DNA from 2 places in the Janthinobacterium sp. NKUCC08_JDC genome. Region 2 is predicted to be linked to the other one. Evidence: predicted binding sites of a transcription regulator. Region 2 holds the regulator's gene; the other holds the start of a gene.
The links. The regulator LexA, encoded in region 2, represses DNA repair genes until DNA is damaged. The targets are predictions, from matches to a motif close to ACTGTATNNNNATACAGT.
Positions count from the first base shown of each region.

Region 1: a site for LexA is predicted at 5,891-5,908, ahead of KO538_RS14025 (putative DNA modification/repair radical SAM protein). Genes of this name have one in related genera too.

Region 1 covers NZ_JAHKQW010000004.1:370,971-378,800, reverse strand. Annotated here, with positions in the region: gene KO538_RS14050 (response regulator) at 1-2,761, shown strand, start outside; gene KO538_RS14045 (TOBE domain-containing protein) at 2,829-3,596, opposite strand; gene KO538_RS14040 (sulfate/molybdate ABC transporter ATP-binding protein) at 3,622-4,323, opposite strand; gene modB (molybdate ABC transporter permease subunit) at 4,335-5,012, opposite strand; gene modA (molybdate ABC transporter substrate-binding protein) at 5,028-5,786, opposite strand; gene KO538_RS14025 (putative DNA modification/repair radical SAM protein) at 5,924-7,156, shown strand; gene KO538_RS14020 (UdgX family uracil-DNA binding protein) at 7,153-7,830, shown strand, end outside.
Region 2 covers NZ_JAHKQW010000001.1:842,741-850,570, reverse strand. Annotated here, with positions in the region: gene purF (amidophosphoribosyltransferase) at 1-476, shown strand, start outside; gene KO538_RS03910 (cystathionine gamma-synthase family protein) at 583-1,824, shown strand; gene lexA (transcriptional repressor LexA) at 1,894-2,529, opposite strand; gene rpsF (30S ribosomal protein S6) at 2,805-3,194, shown strand; gene priB (primosomal replication protein N) at 3,215-3,514, shown strand; gene rpsR (30S ribosomal protein S18) at 3,540-3,830, shown strand; gene rplI (50S ribosomal protein L9) at 3,858-4,313, shown strand; gene KO538_RS03880 (replicative DNA helicase) at 4,449-5,834, shown strand; gene KO538_RS03875 (DUF47 domain-containing protein) at 5,928-6,554, shown strand; gene KO538_RS03870 (inorganic phosphate transporter) at 6,594-7,607, shown strand; gene KO538_RS03865 (MBL fold metallo-hydrolase) at 7,654-7,830, opposite strand, start outside.

The DNA of each region.
Region 1 (7,830 bases), on a different contig from region 2:
GGGCGCCGTCGTGGCCGACATGCCGGAAGTGGCGGGGCGCACGGGCATCAACGTTGCCGAGCGCGAGTATTTCCAGACCGTGCTGCGCACGCGCCAGCCCATGATCACCGAGCCGATGCTCGGCAAGTCGAGCGGCATGCCCATCGTGCAGATGGTCGCGCCCGTGCTGGCCGCCGATGGCCAGGTGGCCGGCGTGGTGATCGGCGTGCTGCGCCTGTACAAGGACAACCTGCTGGGACGCCTGCGCTCGGAAAAGATCGGCAAGAGCGGCTATTACTTCATCCTCACGCGCGGCGCCGTGCCGCGCTACGTGCTGCATCCCGATACCAGCCGCTTGCTGCAGCCGCGCCAGCCGAGCGCCAACCTGACGACCACCCAGCTGCTGAAGGAAGATGGCGAAGGCAGCATGGTCAGCACCAACAGCCGCGGCATCACGGCCGTCAACAGCTTCAAGCGTTTGAAATCGGTGAACTGGCTGCTGGCTACCTCGCTGCCCGTCGCGGACGCCTTCGAACCGTTCGATGGCGTCCTGTACCGGCTGGTGCTGTGGAGCATCCTCGCTTCGCTGCTGGCCGCATTTGTTCTGGGCTGGGTCACCGTGCGCCTGCTGTCGCCGCTGGTGCGCCTGCGCAACACCCTGCTGGCCCTGCGCACCAGCGGCAGCCGTTTCACCCCCGTGCCGGTGCAGCAGCGCGACGAGATCGGCGAACTGACGGAGGCGTTCAACGGCCTGATGAGCGAGCGCGACCGTCTGCAGCAGGAACTCGAATCGCGCGCGGCCGAACTGGAGCAGGAACGCGACCGGGCCGAGGCCGCCAACCGCGCGAAGAGCGATTTCGTGGCCAACATGAGCCATGAAATCCGCACGCCCCTCAATGCCGTGCTGGGCATGGTGTATTTGCTGGGAAATACCAAGCTCGATACGGAACAGCGCAAGTATCTGACCATGGTGCGCGTGGCGGGCCAGTCGCTGCTGGGTATCCTCAACGACGTGCTCGATTATTCGAAGATCGAGGCGAGGCGCATGGAACTGTCGCCCGTCGAATTCGACCTCGACGAAGTCATGAATACCCTGGCCACGACGATGACGATGAATGCGGGCGAAAAGGAGCTGGAACTGGCCATCGCCGTCGAGCCCGACGTGCCGCGGCGCCTCGTGGGCGACGCCCAGCGCCTGCAGCAAATCCTCGTCAACCTGGCCGGCAACGCCATCAAGTTCACGGAGAACGGCGAAGTGGTGGTGGCCGTCAGCCTGGCCGAGAGCAGGAGCGAGAGCGGCCGCGCCTGGCTGCGCTTCGAAGTGCGCGACACGGGCATCGGCATGACGGAACTGCAGCAACAGCAGCTGTTTGCCGCGTTTTCGCAGGGCGACCAGAGCATCACGCGCCGCTTCGGCGGCACGGGCCTGGGCCTGGCCATCAGCAAGCAGCTGATCCACATGATGGGCGGCGACATCGCCGTCGCCAGCAGCGAAGGCAAGGGCAGCCGCTTCTGGTTCAGCGTGCCGTTCGAGATGCTGGCGCAGCCAGCCGAAACGCGACGCACGCCGGCACTGGGCCAGCTGCGCCTGCTGGTGGCCGACGATAACCGCACCACGCGCGAACTGATCGTCAAGCTGATCGAGGCGTGGGGCTGGCTGGCCGACGAAGTCGATTCCGGCTTTGCCGCCATCGAACTGTACCGCGAACGCCTGGCGCAGCAGCAACCGTACGACGTGGTGCTGGCCGACTGGCACATGCCCGTCATGGACGGCCTGGCCACGGCCAAGGCCATCCGCCAGGCGGCCAGCGGCCAGCGCCAGCCCATCGTGGTGATGGTCAACGCCTTCGCCCGCAACCACCTCGAGGAAATTTCCAGCGCGGCCGAGGCCGACGTCGTGCTGATGAAACCGATCACGGGATCGAGCCTGTTCGATGCCCTGCACCAGGCACTGATCACCAAGAACGACGGCGGCGAGCAGCGCATCCTGCACCAGCCACTGGGCACGGAACTGGCCGGCGTGCATTTCCTGCTGGTGGAAGACAATCATTTGAACCAGGCCGTGGCGCGCGGCATCCTCGAACACATGGGCGCCACCCTCGACGTGGTGGGCGACGGCTTGCAAGCCGTGGAACGGCTGCGCACGGAAGCGCTGCGCTACGACATCGTGCTGATGGACATGCAGATGCCCGTCATGGACGGTTTCAGCGCCACCCACATCATCCGCACGGAGCTGCGCCTGAGCCTGCCCGTGATCGCCATGACGGCCGGCGTGCTGGCGTCCGAGCGCGAGCGCTGCATGACGGCCGGCATCAGCGACTTCATCGCCAAGCCCGTGGTGGTGGAAGAGATGATGGAAGTCATCCTGCGCCACCTGCCCAAGCGCCCGCCAGTGCAGACGGCCGAGCCCGTACGCGTCGCCGATGAAGAGGTGTTTTCCATGGCGCCGCTGATGCGCGTGATGGGACGTGACGCGAAGGGGCGCGGTGTACTGCGGCGCATGGTCGAAGACGCGCTGAACAAGGGCATGACGCCCGTACGCGACGCGGAAACAGCATTGCAGGCAGGCCGCCACAGCGACGTGGCGCGTATCCTGCACAGCGTGCGCGGCTCCGTCGGCACCCTGGGCACGAAACGCCTGATCCGCGCCGCGTTCGCCACCGAGGAAGCCATCGACGCGGGTCGCCTGGATGAAGTCCCAAGCCTGCTGGCGCACACGGCGCAGGAGCTGGAACTGGCGCTGGCGGCGGCGGCGGATTGGTTGTCGCGGTTGAAAGATTAGGCCTGCAACGTAAAGCTGGGGTCAGACCCGCCGGGTCTGACCCCGGAACTTTGCTCAGCGCCGCCGTTTACGCCGGTACACCGAGGATCACACTAGATGCTTTAAACATCGCCGTCACGCTGCTGCCGATGGCGATGCCCAGGTCCGTGCTGCTCTGATTGGTAATGATGGCGGCGATCGTGCCGCCGCGCGGCAAGTCCAGCACCACTTCCGTGTTGACGGCGCCCGTCTGCACGCGCGTGACCGTGCCGGCCAGCTGGTTGCGCGCGGAAAAACGCGCGCCTTCGCTGTCGGCCACGAGGATGATGGACGAAGCCTTGATCAGCGCAAACGCTTCGGCGCCAGGCACCAGGCCCAGGCTTGCGCTGCTGCCCTGCGTGACGATGGCCACGATGTGCTGGCCGCCGGGCAATTCCAGGGTGACTTCGTCGTTGACGGCACCCTGTTTCAGTTCGGCCACCTTGCCCAGGAATTGATTACGTGCCGTCGTTTTCATGGCCATTCTCCGTATGAGTAAAAGATCGTCGGCGATGCCTTCGGCCTGGCTGCCCAGCTGGCGCAGGTAGCGCGCATGCTCGCGTTCGATGATGCGGAAATTGTCGACCAGCTGGCGCCCCCGCTGCGTGAGCCGCGTGCCGCCGCCGCCCTTGCCGCCCGTCAGGCGCTCGACCAGCGGCTCGCCGGCCAGGTTGTTCATCGCGTCGATGGCGTCCCAGGCCGCCTTGTAGCTCATCTTTACCAACTTGGCCGCCTGCGTGATGGAACCGCATTCGGCGATGGCGCCCAGCAATTCCACCCTGCCGGCGCCGCCCAGGTTTTCCCCGCCCACCGTCATCCATAGCGAGCCTTGCAAGCCGATTTTATCCAATGCGTTCACCCAATGCCATGTGGTCTTCCCTGTTATCGATCTGTCCGTCGCGCAAGTACAGCACGTGCTCGCCCAGGATGCGCGCATCTTCCGGATCGTGCGTGATCAGGATCATGGGCACGTCCAGACGCTGTTGCCACTGGCTCAGTTCCAGCCGCATTTTGACACGCAGGGCCGGATCGAGGGCGGCGAACGGCTCGTCGAGCAGCAGCGCGGACGGCTCGGCCACGAGCGCCCTCGCCAGCGCCACCCGTTGGCGCTGGCCTCCGGACAACTCGTCGGGGAACTGGTGCGCCAGTTCCTGCAAGTGGAAGGCGTCGAGCCAATGCTCGACCTTCTGTAATTTTTCGCGCGCGCGCGGATTGAACCAGCCGCGGCTCAGGCCAAAGCCCACGTTCTGGCGCACCGTCAGGTGCGGGAACAGCGCGTAATCCTGGAACAGGTAGGCGACATTGCGCTGCTGCGGCGGCAAATTGATGCCGGCGGCCGAGTCGAACAAGGTGCGCCCGTTCAGGCGGATATGGCCTTCGTTCGGCGTGAAGAGTCCGGCAATGGCTTTCAGGGTCATGCTCTTGCCGGCGCCGGACGGGCCATACATGGCGATGCGCTGGCTGCCGGACGTACATTGCACCTGCAGGTCGAAGCGGCGTTTGCCGGAGCGCAAGGTGGCGCGGATGTCGAGGTCGAGTTGCATGGGCGTCATCCTCAGCGTCCTTTGTGCGCGACGCGCCCGGGCGCCAGGCGGCCAGCCAACAGCAGCACCACGATGCAGACCACCGAGATGATCACGACCAGCGTATTGGCCACGTCGTCCTGGCCCGCCTGCACGGCTTCATACACGGCCACCGACAGGGTCTGTGTCTTGCCGGGAATGCTGCCGGCCACCATCAGGGTGGCGCCAAACTCGCCCAGCGCGCGCACGAATCCCAGCAGCACGCCGGCCAGGATGCCGCGCCAGGCCAGCGGCAACGTGACGCGAAAGAAGATCGCCATTTCCGAAATGCCCAACACGCGGGCCGCCTGCTCGAGCTGGCCGTCGACAGCCTCGAAGGCGGCGCGCGCGGGCTTGAAGACGAGGGGAAAGGCGACCACGGTGGAAGCGATCACCGCGCCCTGCCATGTAAAAATCAGGTTGATGCCGAAGTTGTCCTGCAGCCAGATGCCCAGGGTGCCGCGCCGGCCCAGCAGCACAAGCAGGTAGTAGCCGAGCACGGTGGGCGGCATCACCATCGGCAGGGTCAACAGGGCGTCGAGCAATTCGCGCCCGGGAAAACGCGTGCGCGCCAGCAGATAGCCCGTACCGATGCCGAGCAACAAGTTGAGCGCCGTGGCCCATGCCGCCACTTTGAGCGACAGGGCCAGTGCGGTCCAGGCGATATCCATGCGCGTTCGTTTGTTTTATGGCTTCTTAAAGCCGTACTTGGCCAGGATGGCTTGCGCCGGCGTCGTCTGCAAATAGCTGACAAAGCGCTTCGCTTCCGCCCCATTGCCGCTGCCCTTGATGGTGGCGATCGGGTACAGCACGGGCGCCTCCAATGGCACGTCCAGCACGACGTTGACCTTGTCTTTCATGATGGCCGCGTCGGTCGCGTAGACAAAGCCCGCATCGACTTCGCCGCGCGCCACGTAGTCGAGCGACTGGCGCACGTTCTGCGTGCCGATGGCCTTGGGCTGCACGGCATCCCACAGCTTGGCCTTCTTCAGCGCGCCTTCGGCGTAACGGCCGACGGGCACGCTGGCCGGATTGGCGATGGCCACGCGGGTCACGCCCTTGTGCGTCAGGTCAGCCAGGCTCTTGATGCCCAGCTTGCTATCGTGCGGCACGATCAGCACCAGGCTGTTGCCGACGAAGTCCATGCGCTCGGCCGGCAAGACGAAGCCCTGCTTTTGCGCCGCATCCATGGTTTCCTGGTCGGCCGAGGCAAACACGTCCACGGGCGCGCCCTTGACGATCTGCTGCAGCAGCACGCCCGAAGCGGCGAAGTTCAAGGACACCTTGCTGCCCGGATACTGCGCCTCGTAGCTTTGCGCCGCCTCCTTGAACGCATTCGTCAGGCTGGCCGCGGCCGACACGACCACTTCACCGGCAAGGGCGGACGAGGCGGCGGTGGCGAAGAGGGCGGCGCCGAGCAGTGTGGCGAGGGAGGTGAGGCGCATGATCGTATCCTTGATGAGAAGAGAACCTGGTCCGTAATATACACCGATATATAGCGCTCTGCCATCGCACAGGTCAAGCCAGCGCAAGCTGCATTCCCTGATATACTGTATATAAACACAGTATATTGAGGTGAGCCATGGAATTGACGGACAAGCTGGAAATCCTGGCCGACGCGGCCAAGTACGACGCGTCCTGCGCCAGCAGCGGCGCGCCCAGGCGCGATTCCATCGGCAAGGACGGCTTTGGCGCCACCTCGGGCATGGGCATTTGCCACAGCTACACGCCGGACGGACGCTGCGTCTCGCTGCTGAAAGTATTGCTGACGAATTACTGCCTGTACGACTGCCAGTACTGCGTCAACCGCCGCACGTCGAACGTGCCGCGCGCGCGCTTTACCGTGGCCGAAGTGGTGAAACTGACGAGCGACTTTTACCTGCGCAACTACATCGACGGCCTGTTCCTCAGTTCCGGCATCATCCAGTCGGCCGACTACACGATGGAACAACTGGTGCAGGTGGCGCGCGAATTGCGCGAGGTGCATCAGTTCCGCGGCTACATCCATTTGAAAACCATCCCTGACGCCGACCCCGCGCTGATCGCGCAGGCGGGCCGCTATGCCGACCGGCTCAGCGTCAATATCGAACTGCCGACACAGGACAGCGTGCAAAAGCTGGCGCCGGAAAAAAGCGTGCATACGATCAAGCTGGCGATGGGGTCGATACGCCGCAAGCTCGACGAGAAAGCGGAAGAACCGCGCGCACCGCGTTTCGCGCCGGCCGGGCAAAGCACGCAGATGATCGTCGGCGCCGATGCCAGCGACGACCAGCAGATCCTCTCCACGGCCGAGACCCTGTACGGCAGTTATAAACTCAAGCGCGTGTACTACTCGGCCTTCAGCCCGATCCCCGACAGCCCGAAAAGCGTGCCGCTGGCGCCGCCGCCGATGCTGCGCGAACACAGGTTGTACCAGGCCGATTTCCTGCTGCGCAGCTATGGTTTCCAGGCCAGCGAGTTGCTGCCCGCCACGGGCGGCAACCTGGCGCTCGATATCGATCCGAAACTGGCGTGGGCGCTGGCGCACCGCGAACATTTTCCGCTGGACTTGAACCGCGCGGCGCAGCACATGATCGCCCGCGTGCCCGGCATCGGCTTGCGCAATGCCCAGCGCATCGTCGACCTGCGAAGGCTGCGGCAGGTGCGCTACGCCGATCTGTCGCGCCTGCGCTGCAGCATGAAGAAAATCGCTCCCTTCATCATCACGGCCGACTACTTTCCCGCGCGCGACACCACCGCCTCGGAACACCTGCGGCGCGCCATGGCGGAGGCGCCGCAGCAAATGAATCTGTGGCCGGAGCTGCAGGCCGCATGAGTACGGTGGTGCGGCTGGCGCAGTCGTTCGACGAGTGGCGCGCTGCAGCAAGGGAACTGATCGCGCTTGGCGTGCCACCTGCCGACGTTGCCTGGCAGTGTCAACACGGTGAGGGCGACCTGTTTTCCGCCACGCCGGATGCGACCGATGCCAGTGCGCCACGGCTGCGGCTGCCTCGTCCCCTGGTGGAACTGCTGCAGGCGGCCGCCTGCTTCAACGTGCCTGACCGCTGGGCCTTTTTGTACCAGGTGCTGTGGCGCTGGCAGCTGGGCCAGCACGACGTGATGTCGCCGGCCGACGCGGACGGCGCGCGCCTGCACGCCATGGTCAAGGCCGTGCACCGCGAGGAGCACGACATGCATGCGTATGTGCGCTTTCGCGAGCGGCCAGAATGCGAGGGCGCGCCCCGTTTTGTCGCCTGGTTCGAACCCGTGCACGAGGTGCTGCCGCAGGTGGCGCGCCACTTTGCCCGCCGCATGGGAGCTACCAGCTGGATGATCGCCACGCCCGCCGCCAGCATGCTGTGGGATGGCACGACCTTGCACGCGGGCCCAGCACTGATGCAAGGCGCGGCCGACATCGACGATGCGGGCGAAGCCCTGTGGCTGACCTACTACCGCAGCATCTTCAATCCCGCGCGCGTGAATGCGGATTTGCTGCACAGCCATATCCCC
Region 2 (7,830 bases):
TCAACGCGATCCCGTCCGAATTCAAGGATAAAGTGGTGCTGCTGGTCGACGATTCCATCGTGCGCGGCACCACCAGCCGTGAAATCGTGCAGATGGCGCGTGAAGCGGGCGCGACGAAGGTCATCTTCGCCTCGGCCGCGCCACCGGTGATCTACCCGAACGTGTACGGCATCGACATGCCGACGCGCGACGAGCTGATCGCCTACGGCCGCACGACGGAAGAAGTGTGCCGCGAAATCACGGCCGACTACCTCGTGTACCAGGATATCGGCGCGCTGAAGCAGGCGATCGCCGACGTCAACCCGGCCCTGACGAACTTCGAGGCATCGTGCTTCGATGGCGTGTACGTGACGGGCGACGTGTCGCAGGAGTACCTGGACCGCCTGGAATATGCACGCCACCATCCGAAGGCGGCAGCGCCCGAAGATACGCCGCGTTCCCAGCTGAACCTGAACCTGGCGACAACGGAAGCATAAGTACCTGCCCGGCCGATGCCGGGCTTTTTTTGGGGTCGGACCCTCAGGTCGGACCCCGGCACTTGCCTTGGGTTAAGCGGCAAGACGAGTATTTGGAACTTCCACCATGACCAACAAAAAAACCTACGGCTTCACCACCACCATCCTGCACAACGACCGCCGCAAGGGCATCGAGCACGGCTCGCTGCACAAGCCCGTGCATACTTCCGTTGCCTTCGGTTACGCCGATGCGCGCCAGCTCGCGTCCGTGTTCCAGGGCAAGGAGCCGGGCTTCCGTTATGGCCGCCAGGGCAATCCGACCGTCTCCTCACTGGAAGACAAGGTCAACAAGATGGAAGACGGCGTGGCGACCCTGTGCTTCGCCACCGGCATGGGCGCCATCGGCGCCGTGGTGCAATCGTTGCTGCGCGCGGGTGACCATGTCGTGTCGTCGGCCTTTTTGTTTGGCAACACCAACAGCTTGTGGCAAACGGTGACGGGGCAGGGCATCGGCGTGTCGTTCGTCGACGCCACCGAGGTGGCCAATGTGGCCGCGGCCATTACGCCGGCCACGCGCATCGTGTTTGTGGAAACCATCGCCAATCCGCGCACGCAAATCGCCGACCTGAAGAAAATCGGCGACCTGTGCCGCGAGAAGGGCATCTTGTACATCGTCGACAACACGATGACGACGCCATACCTGTTCCGCCCGAAAGCTGTGGGCGCGGGTCTGGTGGTCAATGCCTTGACGAAATCCATCGGCGGCCACGGCAATGCGCTGGGCGGCAGCTTGACGGACACGGGCGTGTTCGACTGGACGCAGTATCCGAACATTTTCGAGAACTACAAGAAGGCGGCGCCCGCGCAGTGGGGCATCGCGCAAATCCGTGCCAAGGCCTTGCGCGACTTCGGCGCATCCTTGGGGCCGGAAGCGGCGCATCATATCGCTGTTGGCGCGGAAACCATGGCCTTGCGCATGGATCGCACCTGCTCGAACGCTTTGGCGCTGGCCACCATGTTGCAGGCGGATCCAAGAGTGGCGGCCGTGCATTATCCTGGCCTGGTGTCGCACCCGCAGCACGCACTGGCGACGGACATGTTCCGCAGCTATGGTTCGCTGTTCAGCTTTGAGCTGAAAGATGGCATCGACTGCTTCGATTTCCTCAATCGTCTCAATCTTGCGATTCCCGCCAGCAACCTCGGCGACACGCGCACCTTGGTCATTCCCGTCGCCCACACGATTTTCTACGAGATGGGTGCCGAGCGCCGCGCCAGCATGGGCATCGCCGAATCGCTGATCCGCGTGTCCGTCGGTATCGAGGATGAAGCAGACTTATTGGAAGATTTCAGCAGCGCACTGGACGCATAAGCAGCCGCGCACCATGTAAAAAGGGCCGCGACAGGGATGCTGTCGCGGCCCTTTTTTTCGTGCGGCAGTTTAATGCCAGCTGCGCATCAAGCCTACCGCCAAACCTTCCAGGGCGAATTCATCTTCCGGCGACACGGTAATGACCTTGAAGTCCGGATTTTCCGGCAGCAGTTCGATGACGGAGCCCGTCTTCTTGTAGCGCTTGACGGTGACTTCGTCGCCGATGCGGGCGACGACGATCTGGCCATTCTTGGCGCTGTCGACTTTTTTCACGGCCAATAAATCGCCATCCATGATGCCGGCGTCGCGCATGGACCAGCCGCGCACCTTCAGCAGGAAGTCGGGCTTGGCCGAGAACAGGGCCGGATCGACGTTGTAGCTCGCTTCCAGGTTTTCCTGCGCCAGGATGGGCGAACCTGCCGCCACCCGGCCGATCAGGGGAAGCGACATCAGCAGGGCTGCCGGCACTTTCGATGGCGGCGCTTCGGCGGCCGCACCGATCAGGCGGATGCCGCGCGAGGTGCCGGGCGAAATCTCGATCGCGCCCTTGCGGGCCAGGGCCTGCAAATGCTCTTCGGCCGCATTGGCCGATTTGAAACCCAGTTCATTGGCGATTTCGGCACGGGTGGGAGGAAAGCCCGTGTTTTCAATCGCGTCCTTGATCAGGTTCAGGATTTGTTCTTGTCGTGCTGTCAGCTTGATCATGAGCGGTGGGTGCATACTAAAATGCTGTCTATATGAACAGTCTGTATTTTTGTACAGTATCGCCCACTATGCAAGGGGATTTCCGTGTTTTGGGCGAATTTCGCAAGAAATACTTGTCCACGGTCGGAAAGCACGGTGGCGCACGGGCTTTTCGGGCGCTTGTGGAAGGAATGATTGAAACGTTTGCAAAAGACGGTTATAATCTTCGGCTGACCTTCCCACACCCGTCTTGACGCCGGGGTGGGCGATTATCAATCCGACCTGAAGGAGTTTGCATGCGTCATTATGAAATAGTCTTTATCGTCCATCCGGACCAAAGCGAGCAAGTGCCCGCGATGATCGAACGCTACAAAGCCAGCGTAACCACCCGCGGCGGTTCGGTTCACCGCGTGGAAGATTGGGGCCGCCGTCAAATGGCTTACTCGATCCAAAAGCTGCCTAAAGCACACTACATCTGCCTGAACATCGAATGCGACAACGAGACCCTGGTCGAGTTGGAAACAGCATTCAAATTCAATGATGCCGTGTTGCGTCACCTGACCGTTAAAATGAAGAAAGCTGAAACAGCTCCTTCGCCGATGATGAAATCGGTACAACGCGAAGACGCGGCCAAAAGCCACCGCACCGAAGCACCAGCAGCCGCTCCAGCCGCAGCAGCAGCTTAATTCTTGACCAGGATCGTGCGCTGAACCAGCTACAAGTAACCGCCATCATTGCCGAGCGCGAAATATTGCGCTATACCCCGGCAGGGCTGCCGATTGTGAATGCAGTATTGCAACACAGTTCGCAGCAGATGGAAGCAGGGATTGCCCGTTTGACCGAGTTTGATGTTGCCGCGCTAGCCGCTGGCGAAATCTCAGGCAGGTTCAGTCAGGCAAGCTTGGGCGGGGTGTATCAGTTCACGGGTTTCCTGGCCAGGAAGAGCCGCAACAGCAAGAGTTTGGTGTTTCACATCATTGATTTTAGTGCAGTCAATTCTGACTAGCGCATTTTAGATACAGGAGCCTGACATGGCATTCGGTAAAAAGTTCGACAAAAATAAGCTCAAGCTTAAAGAAAAACGCAAACAGCAAAACCCGTTGTTCAAACGCAAGAAGTTCTGCCGCTTCACCGCAGCTCACGTTGAGCAAGTCGACTACAAAGACGTCGACACGCTGAAAGACTTCGTCCAAGAAAACGGCAAGATCATGCCAGCACGCCTGACCGGTACCAAAGCGCACTACCAGCGCCAAGTTGACACCGCAATCAAGCGCGCTCGCTTCCTCGCGCTGCTGCCATACACCGATCTGCACCACGCTTAATCGGTCAGATATTCCTGGAGAAGAACTATGCAAATCATTCTGTTAGAAAAAGTTGTTAACGTCGGTAACCTCGGCGAAGTCGTCAAAGTCAAAGACGGTTACGCACGTAACTTCCTGATCCCGCAACGCCTGGCACGTCGTGCTACGGCAACCGCTGTGGCTGAATTCGAAGTCAAGCGCGCCGAACTGGAAAAAGCTGCTGCCGCCAAACTGGCCGCATCGCAAGCCCAGGGCGAAAAACTGAGCGGTCTGACCGTTCAAGTTGCTCAAAAAGCTGGTGTTGATGGCCGTCTGTTCGGTTCCGTCACCAACTTCGACATCGCTGAAGCGCTGACCAAGCAAGGTTTTGCTGTTGAAAAAGCACAAATCCGCATGCCTACCGGCCCGCTGAAGATCGTTGGCGAGCACAACGTTTCGGTTGCTCTGCACACCGACGTGGTCGTGGAAGTTGTTATCGCTGTCGTTCCAGACGCGAACGCGTAATTGTCTGCGGGCCTGGCCCGCAAGCATTGCCGCACTATGAAAAGCCGGGTTCGCCCGGCTTTTTTGTGGCCTTTTTTTCGCTCAATTTCAGCCCTTTATTTTTGCCAGCACGCCGAAGCGGGTATAATTCGCGCCATGAACGCCCCCTCTGATCCGCAACTGGATTCCCTCCGTATTCCGCCGCATTCGATCGAAGCAGAACAATCCGTCATCGGTGGTCTGCTGCGCGACAATGCCGCCTATGACCGCATCGCCGACTTCATGCATGCGGAGGATTTCTATCGCTATGACCATCGCATCATCTTCGAGCAAATCGTTAAGATGGTTAACGCTTCCAAGCCAGCCGATGTCATTACTGTTTTTGAAACCCTGACCCAGCTCGGCAAGGCCGATGACGTGGGCGGACTCGCTTACCTGAACGCCATGGCGCAAAACACGCCATCGGCCGCGAACATCCGGCGTTACGCCGAGATCGTGCGCGACCGCGGCGTGCTGCGTAAACTCATCACCGTCGCCGACGATATCTCCGGTACGGCCTTCAGCCCGCAAGGCAAGGAAGTCAAGCAGATGCTTGACGAGGCCGAATCGAAGATTTTCGCCATCGCCGAAGAAGGCGCGCGCGGCGCCCAGGGCTGGACCGCCATCCAGCCCCTGCTGACGCAGGTGGTCGAGCGTATCGACGAACTGTACAGCCGTGACAACCAGAGTGAAATCACGGGCGTGCCCACCGGTTTCATCGACCTCGACCGCATGACCTCGGGTCTGCAGCCGGGCGACCTGGTGATCGTGGCGGGCCGTCCTTCGATGGGCAAGACGGCGTTTTCCGTCAACATCGGTGAAAACGTGGCCATCGACAGCGGCTTGCCCGTGGCCGTGTTCTCGATGGAGATGGGCGGCGCCCAGCTGGCCATGCGTATGCTCGGCTCCGTCGGACAGCTCGACCAGCACCGTTTGCGTACCGGCCGCCTGAACGACGAAGACTGGCCGCGCCTGACGAATGCCATTCAGAAGATGAACGACGCGCAGTTGTACATCGATGAAACGCCGGCGCTCAATTCCATCGAATTGCGTGCCCGCTCGCGCCGCTTGTCGCGTCAATGCGGCAAGCTGGGCCTGATCATCGTCGATTACTTGCAACTGATGTCGGCCAATACGCCGGGCGACAACCGTGCCACGGAGATTTCCGAGATTTCGCGGGGCTTGAAAGGCCTGGCGAAAGAACTCGGTTGCCCCGTGATCGCGCTGTCCCAGCTGAACCGCTCGCTGGAACAACGCCCGAATAAACGTCCTGTCATGTCCGACTTGCGCGAATCGGGCGCTATTGAACAGGATGCCGACGTGATCCTGTTCATTTACCGCGACGAGGTGTATAACCCCGACTCGCCAGACAAGGGAACGGCCGAGATCATCATCGGTAAACAACGTAACGGTCCAATCGGCAGCATCCGCCTCACTTTCATGGGGCAATACACCAAATTTGGCAATTACAGTGGTGGCCTGGCGCTTTACCAAGGCGACTAAGACTCAGCAGCACTGGCATTCCATCGGCCGCCCCCGACAACGGGGCGGCTTTCTGTAGTAAATAACACGACTCAATGCTTAACGGAGAATGACATGTTTGGACGCTTGATGCCCACAGAGGGCAAGTTTTTTGAATTGTTTAACCAGCACGCGGAACTGTGCGTCAAGGGCGCCAAAGAGATGCTCGGCCTGATGACCAATTTCGACGACCTGGAAAACCGCGTGCATGCGATCGAAAGCATCGAGAAACAGGCGGACAAAGTCACCTACGCCACCGTGGAAATGCTGCACAAGACCTTCATCACGCCGATCGACCGCGATGACATCCATCAGCTGATCACGCGCCAGGACGACATCCTCGACCTGCTGGAAGATGCGGCGCAAACCGTCTCGCTGTACGACCTGAAGGCCGTCACGCCGGAAGCCAAGCGCCTGGCCGAACTGGTGCTGGCCTGTACCGAAAAAGTGCGCGACGCCGTCGCCATGCTGCACAACATGGACAACTCGCGCAAGATCGTCGCCATCTGCGAAGAGATCGATCGCCTGGAATCGGACGCCGATCACGTAATGCGCGCCGCCATGTCCAAGCTGTTCCGCGACGAACCGGACGTGCGCAATCTGATCAAGCTGAAAGCGATCTACGAAATTCTGGAAACCGTGACCGACCGTTGCGAAGATGTGTCCAATATTATCGAAGGCATCATCGTCGAAAACGCGTAAGCGTTGGGCCTGTCCTGAACCAGAATCAGAAAAGAAACTATAATGACCATACAAATCAGCATCTACGTGCTAGGCCTGTTGATCGTCCTGGCGCTGCTGTTTGACTTCATGAACGGCTTCCACGATGCCGCCAACGCGATTGCCACGGTGGTCTCGACGGGCGTATTGAAACCGCAGACCGCGGTTGCCATGGCTGCCACGTTCAACTTTGTCGCCATCTTCGTGTTCCACCAGCTGACCGTGGCCGCCACGGTGGGCAAGGGCACCATCGATCCGGCAGTGATCGACCAGTACGTGATCTTCGGCGCGCTGATGGGCGCCATCTTCTGGAATTTGTTTACCTGGTACTACGGCATTCCATCGTCGTCCTCGCACGCCCTGATCGGCGGCCTGGTGGGCGCCGCTGTCGCCAAGTCCGGCACGGGCGCGCTGGTCGCGGCCGGCCTGTGGAAAACCGTCGCCTTCATCGTCATCGCACCGGTACTGGGCTTCGTGTTCGGCTCCATCATGATGCTGCTCGTGTCGTGGATCTTCGTGCGCTCGACGCCGCGCAAGGTCGACAAGTGGTTCCGCCGGCTGCAGCTGGTCTCGGCGGCAGCCTACAGCCTGGGCCACGGCGGCAACGATGCACAAAAAACCATCGGCATCATCTGGATGCTGCTGATCGCCGCCGGCTACTCGAGCGCGGCCGATGCCATGCCGCCGATGTGGGTCATCATCTCGTGCTATACGGCCATCAGCTTCGGCACCTTGTTTGGTGGCTGGCGCATCGTCAAGACCATGGGCCAGAAGATCACCAAGCTCAAACCCGTCGGCGGCTTCTGCGCCGAAACGGGTGGCGCGATCACCCTGTTCGTCTCGACGGCGCTGGGCATTCCCGTGTCGACCACGCACACCATCACGGGCGCCATCGTCGGCGTCGGCTCGTCGCAGAAGATGTCGGCCGTGCGCTGGGGTGTGGCGGGCAATATCGTCTGGGCCTGGATCTTCACGATTCCCGCTTCGGCCTTCGTCGCAGCAGTCGCCTGGTGGATAGGCCACCACATCATGTAATGGATAGTCAACGCCAGTAAAAAGGGAGCCTTGCGGCTCCCTTTTTTTATGCGCCGGCCAGTTCCACCGTCAGTCCCTCGCAGGCGAGGAATACTTGCAAGTCGTCGAGCCGGCTGCTGTAACGGCCCATCACGTCGGCAAACACGGCTTCGAGCTGCTCGTCGCTGCGGGTCGGTTCGTGGTGGGTGCAGTACAGGCGCCGCGCGCCGCAGCGCAGGGCCAG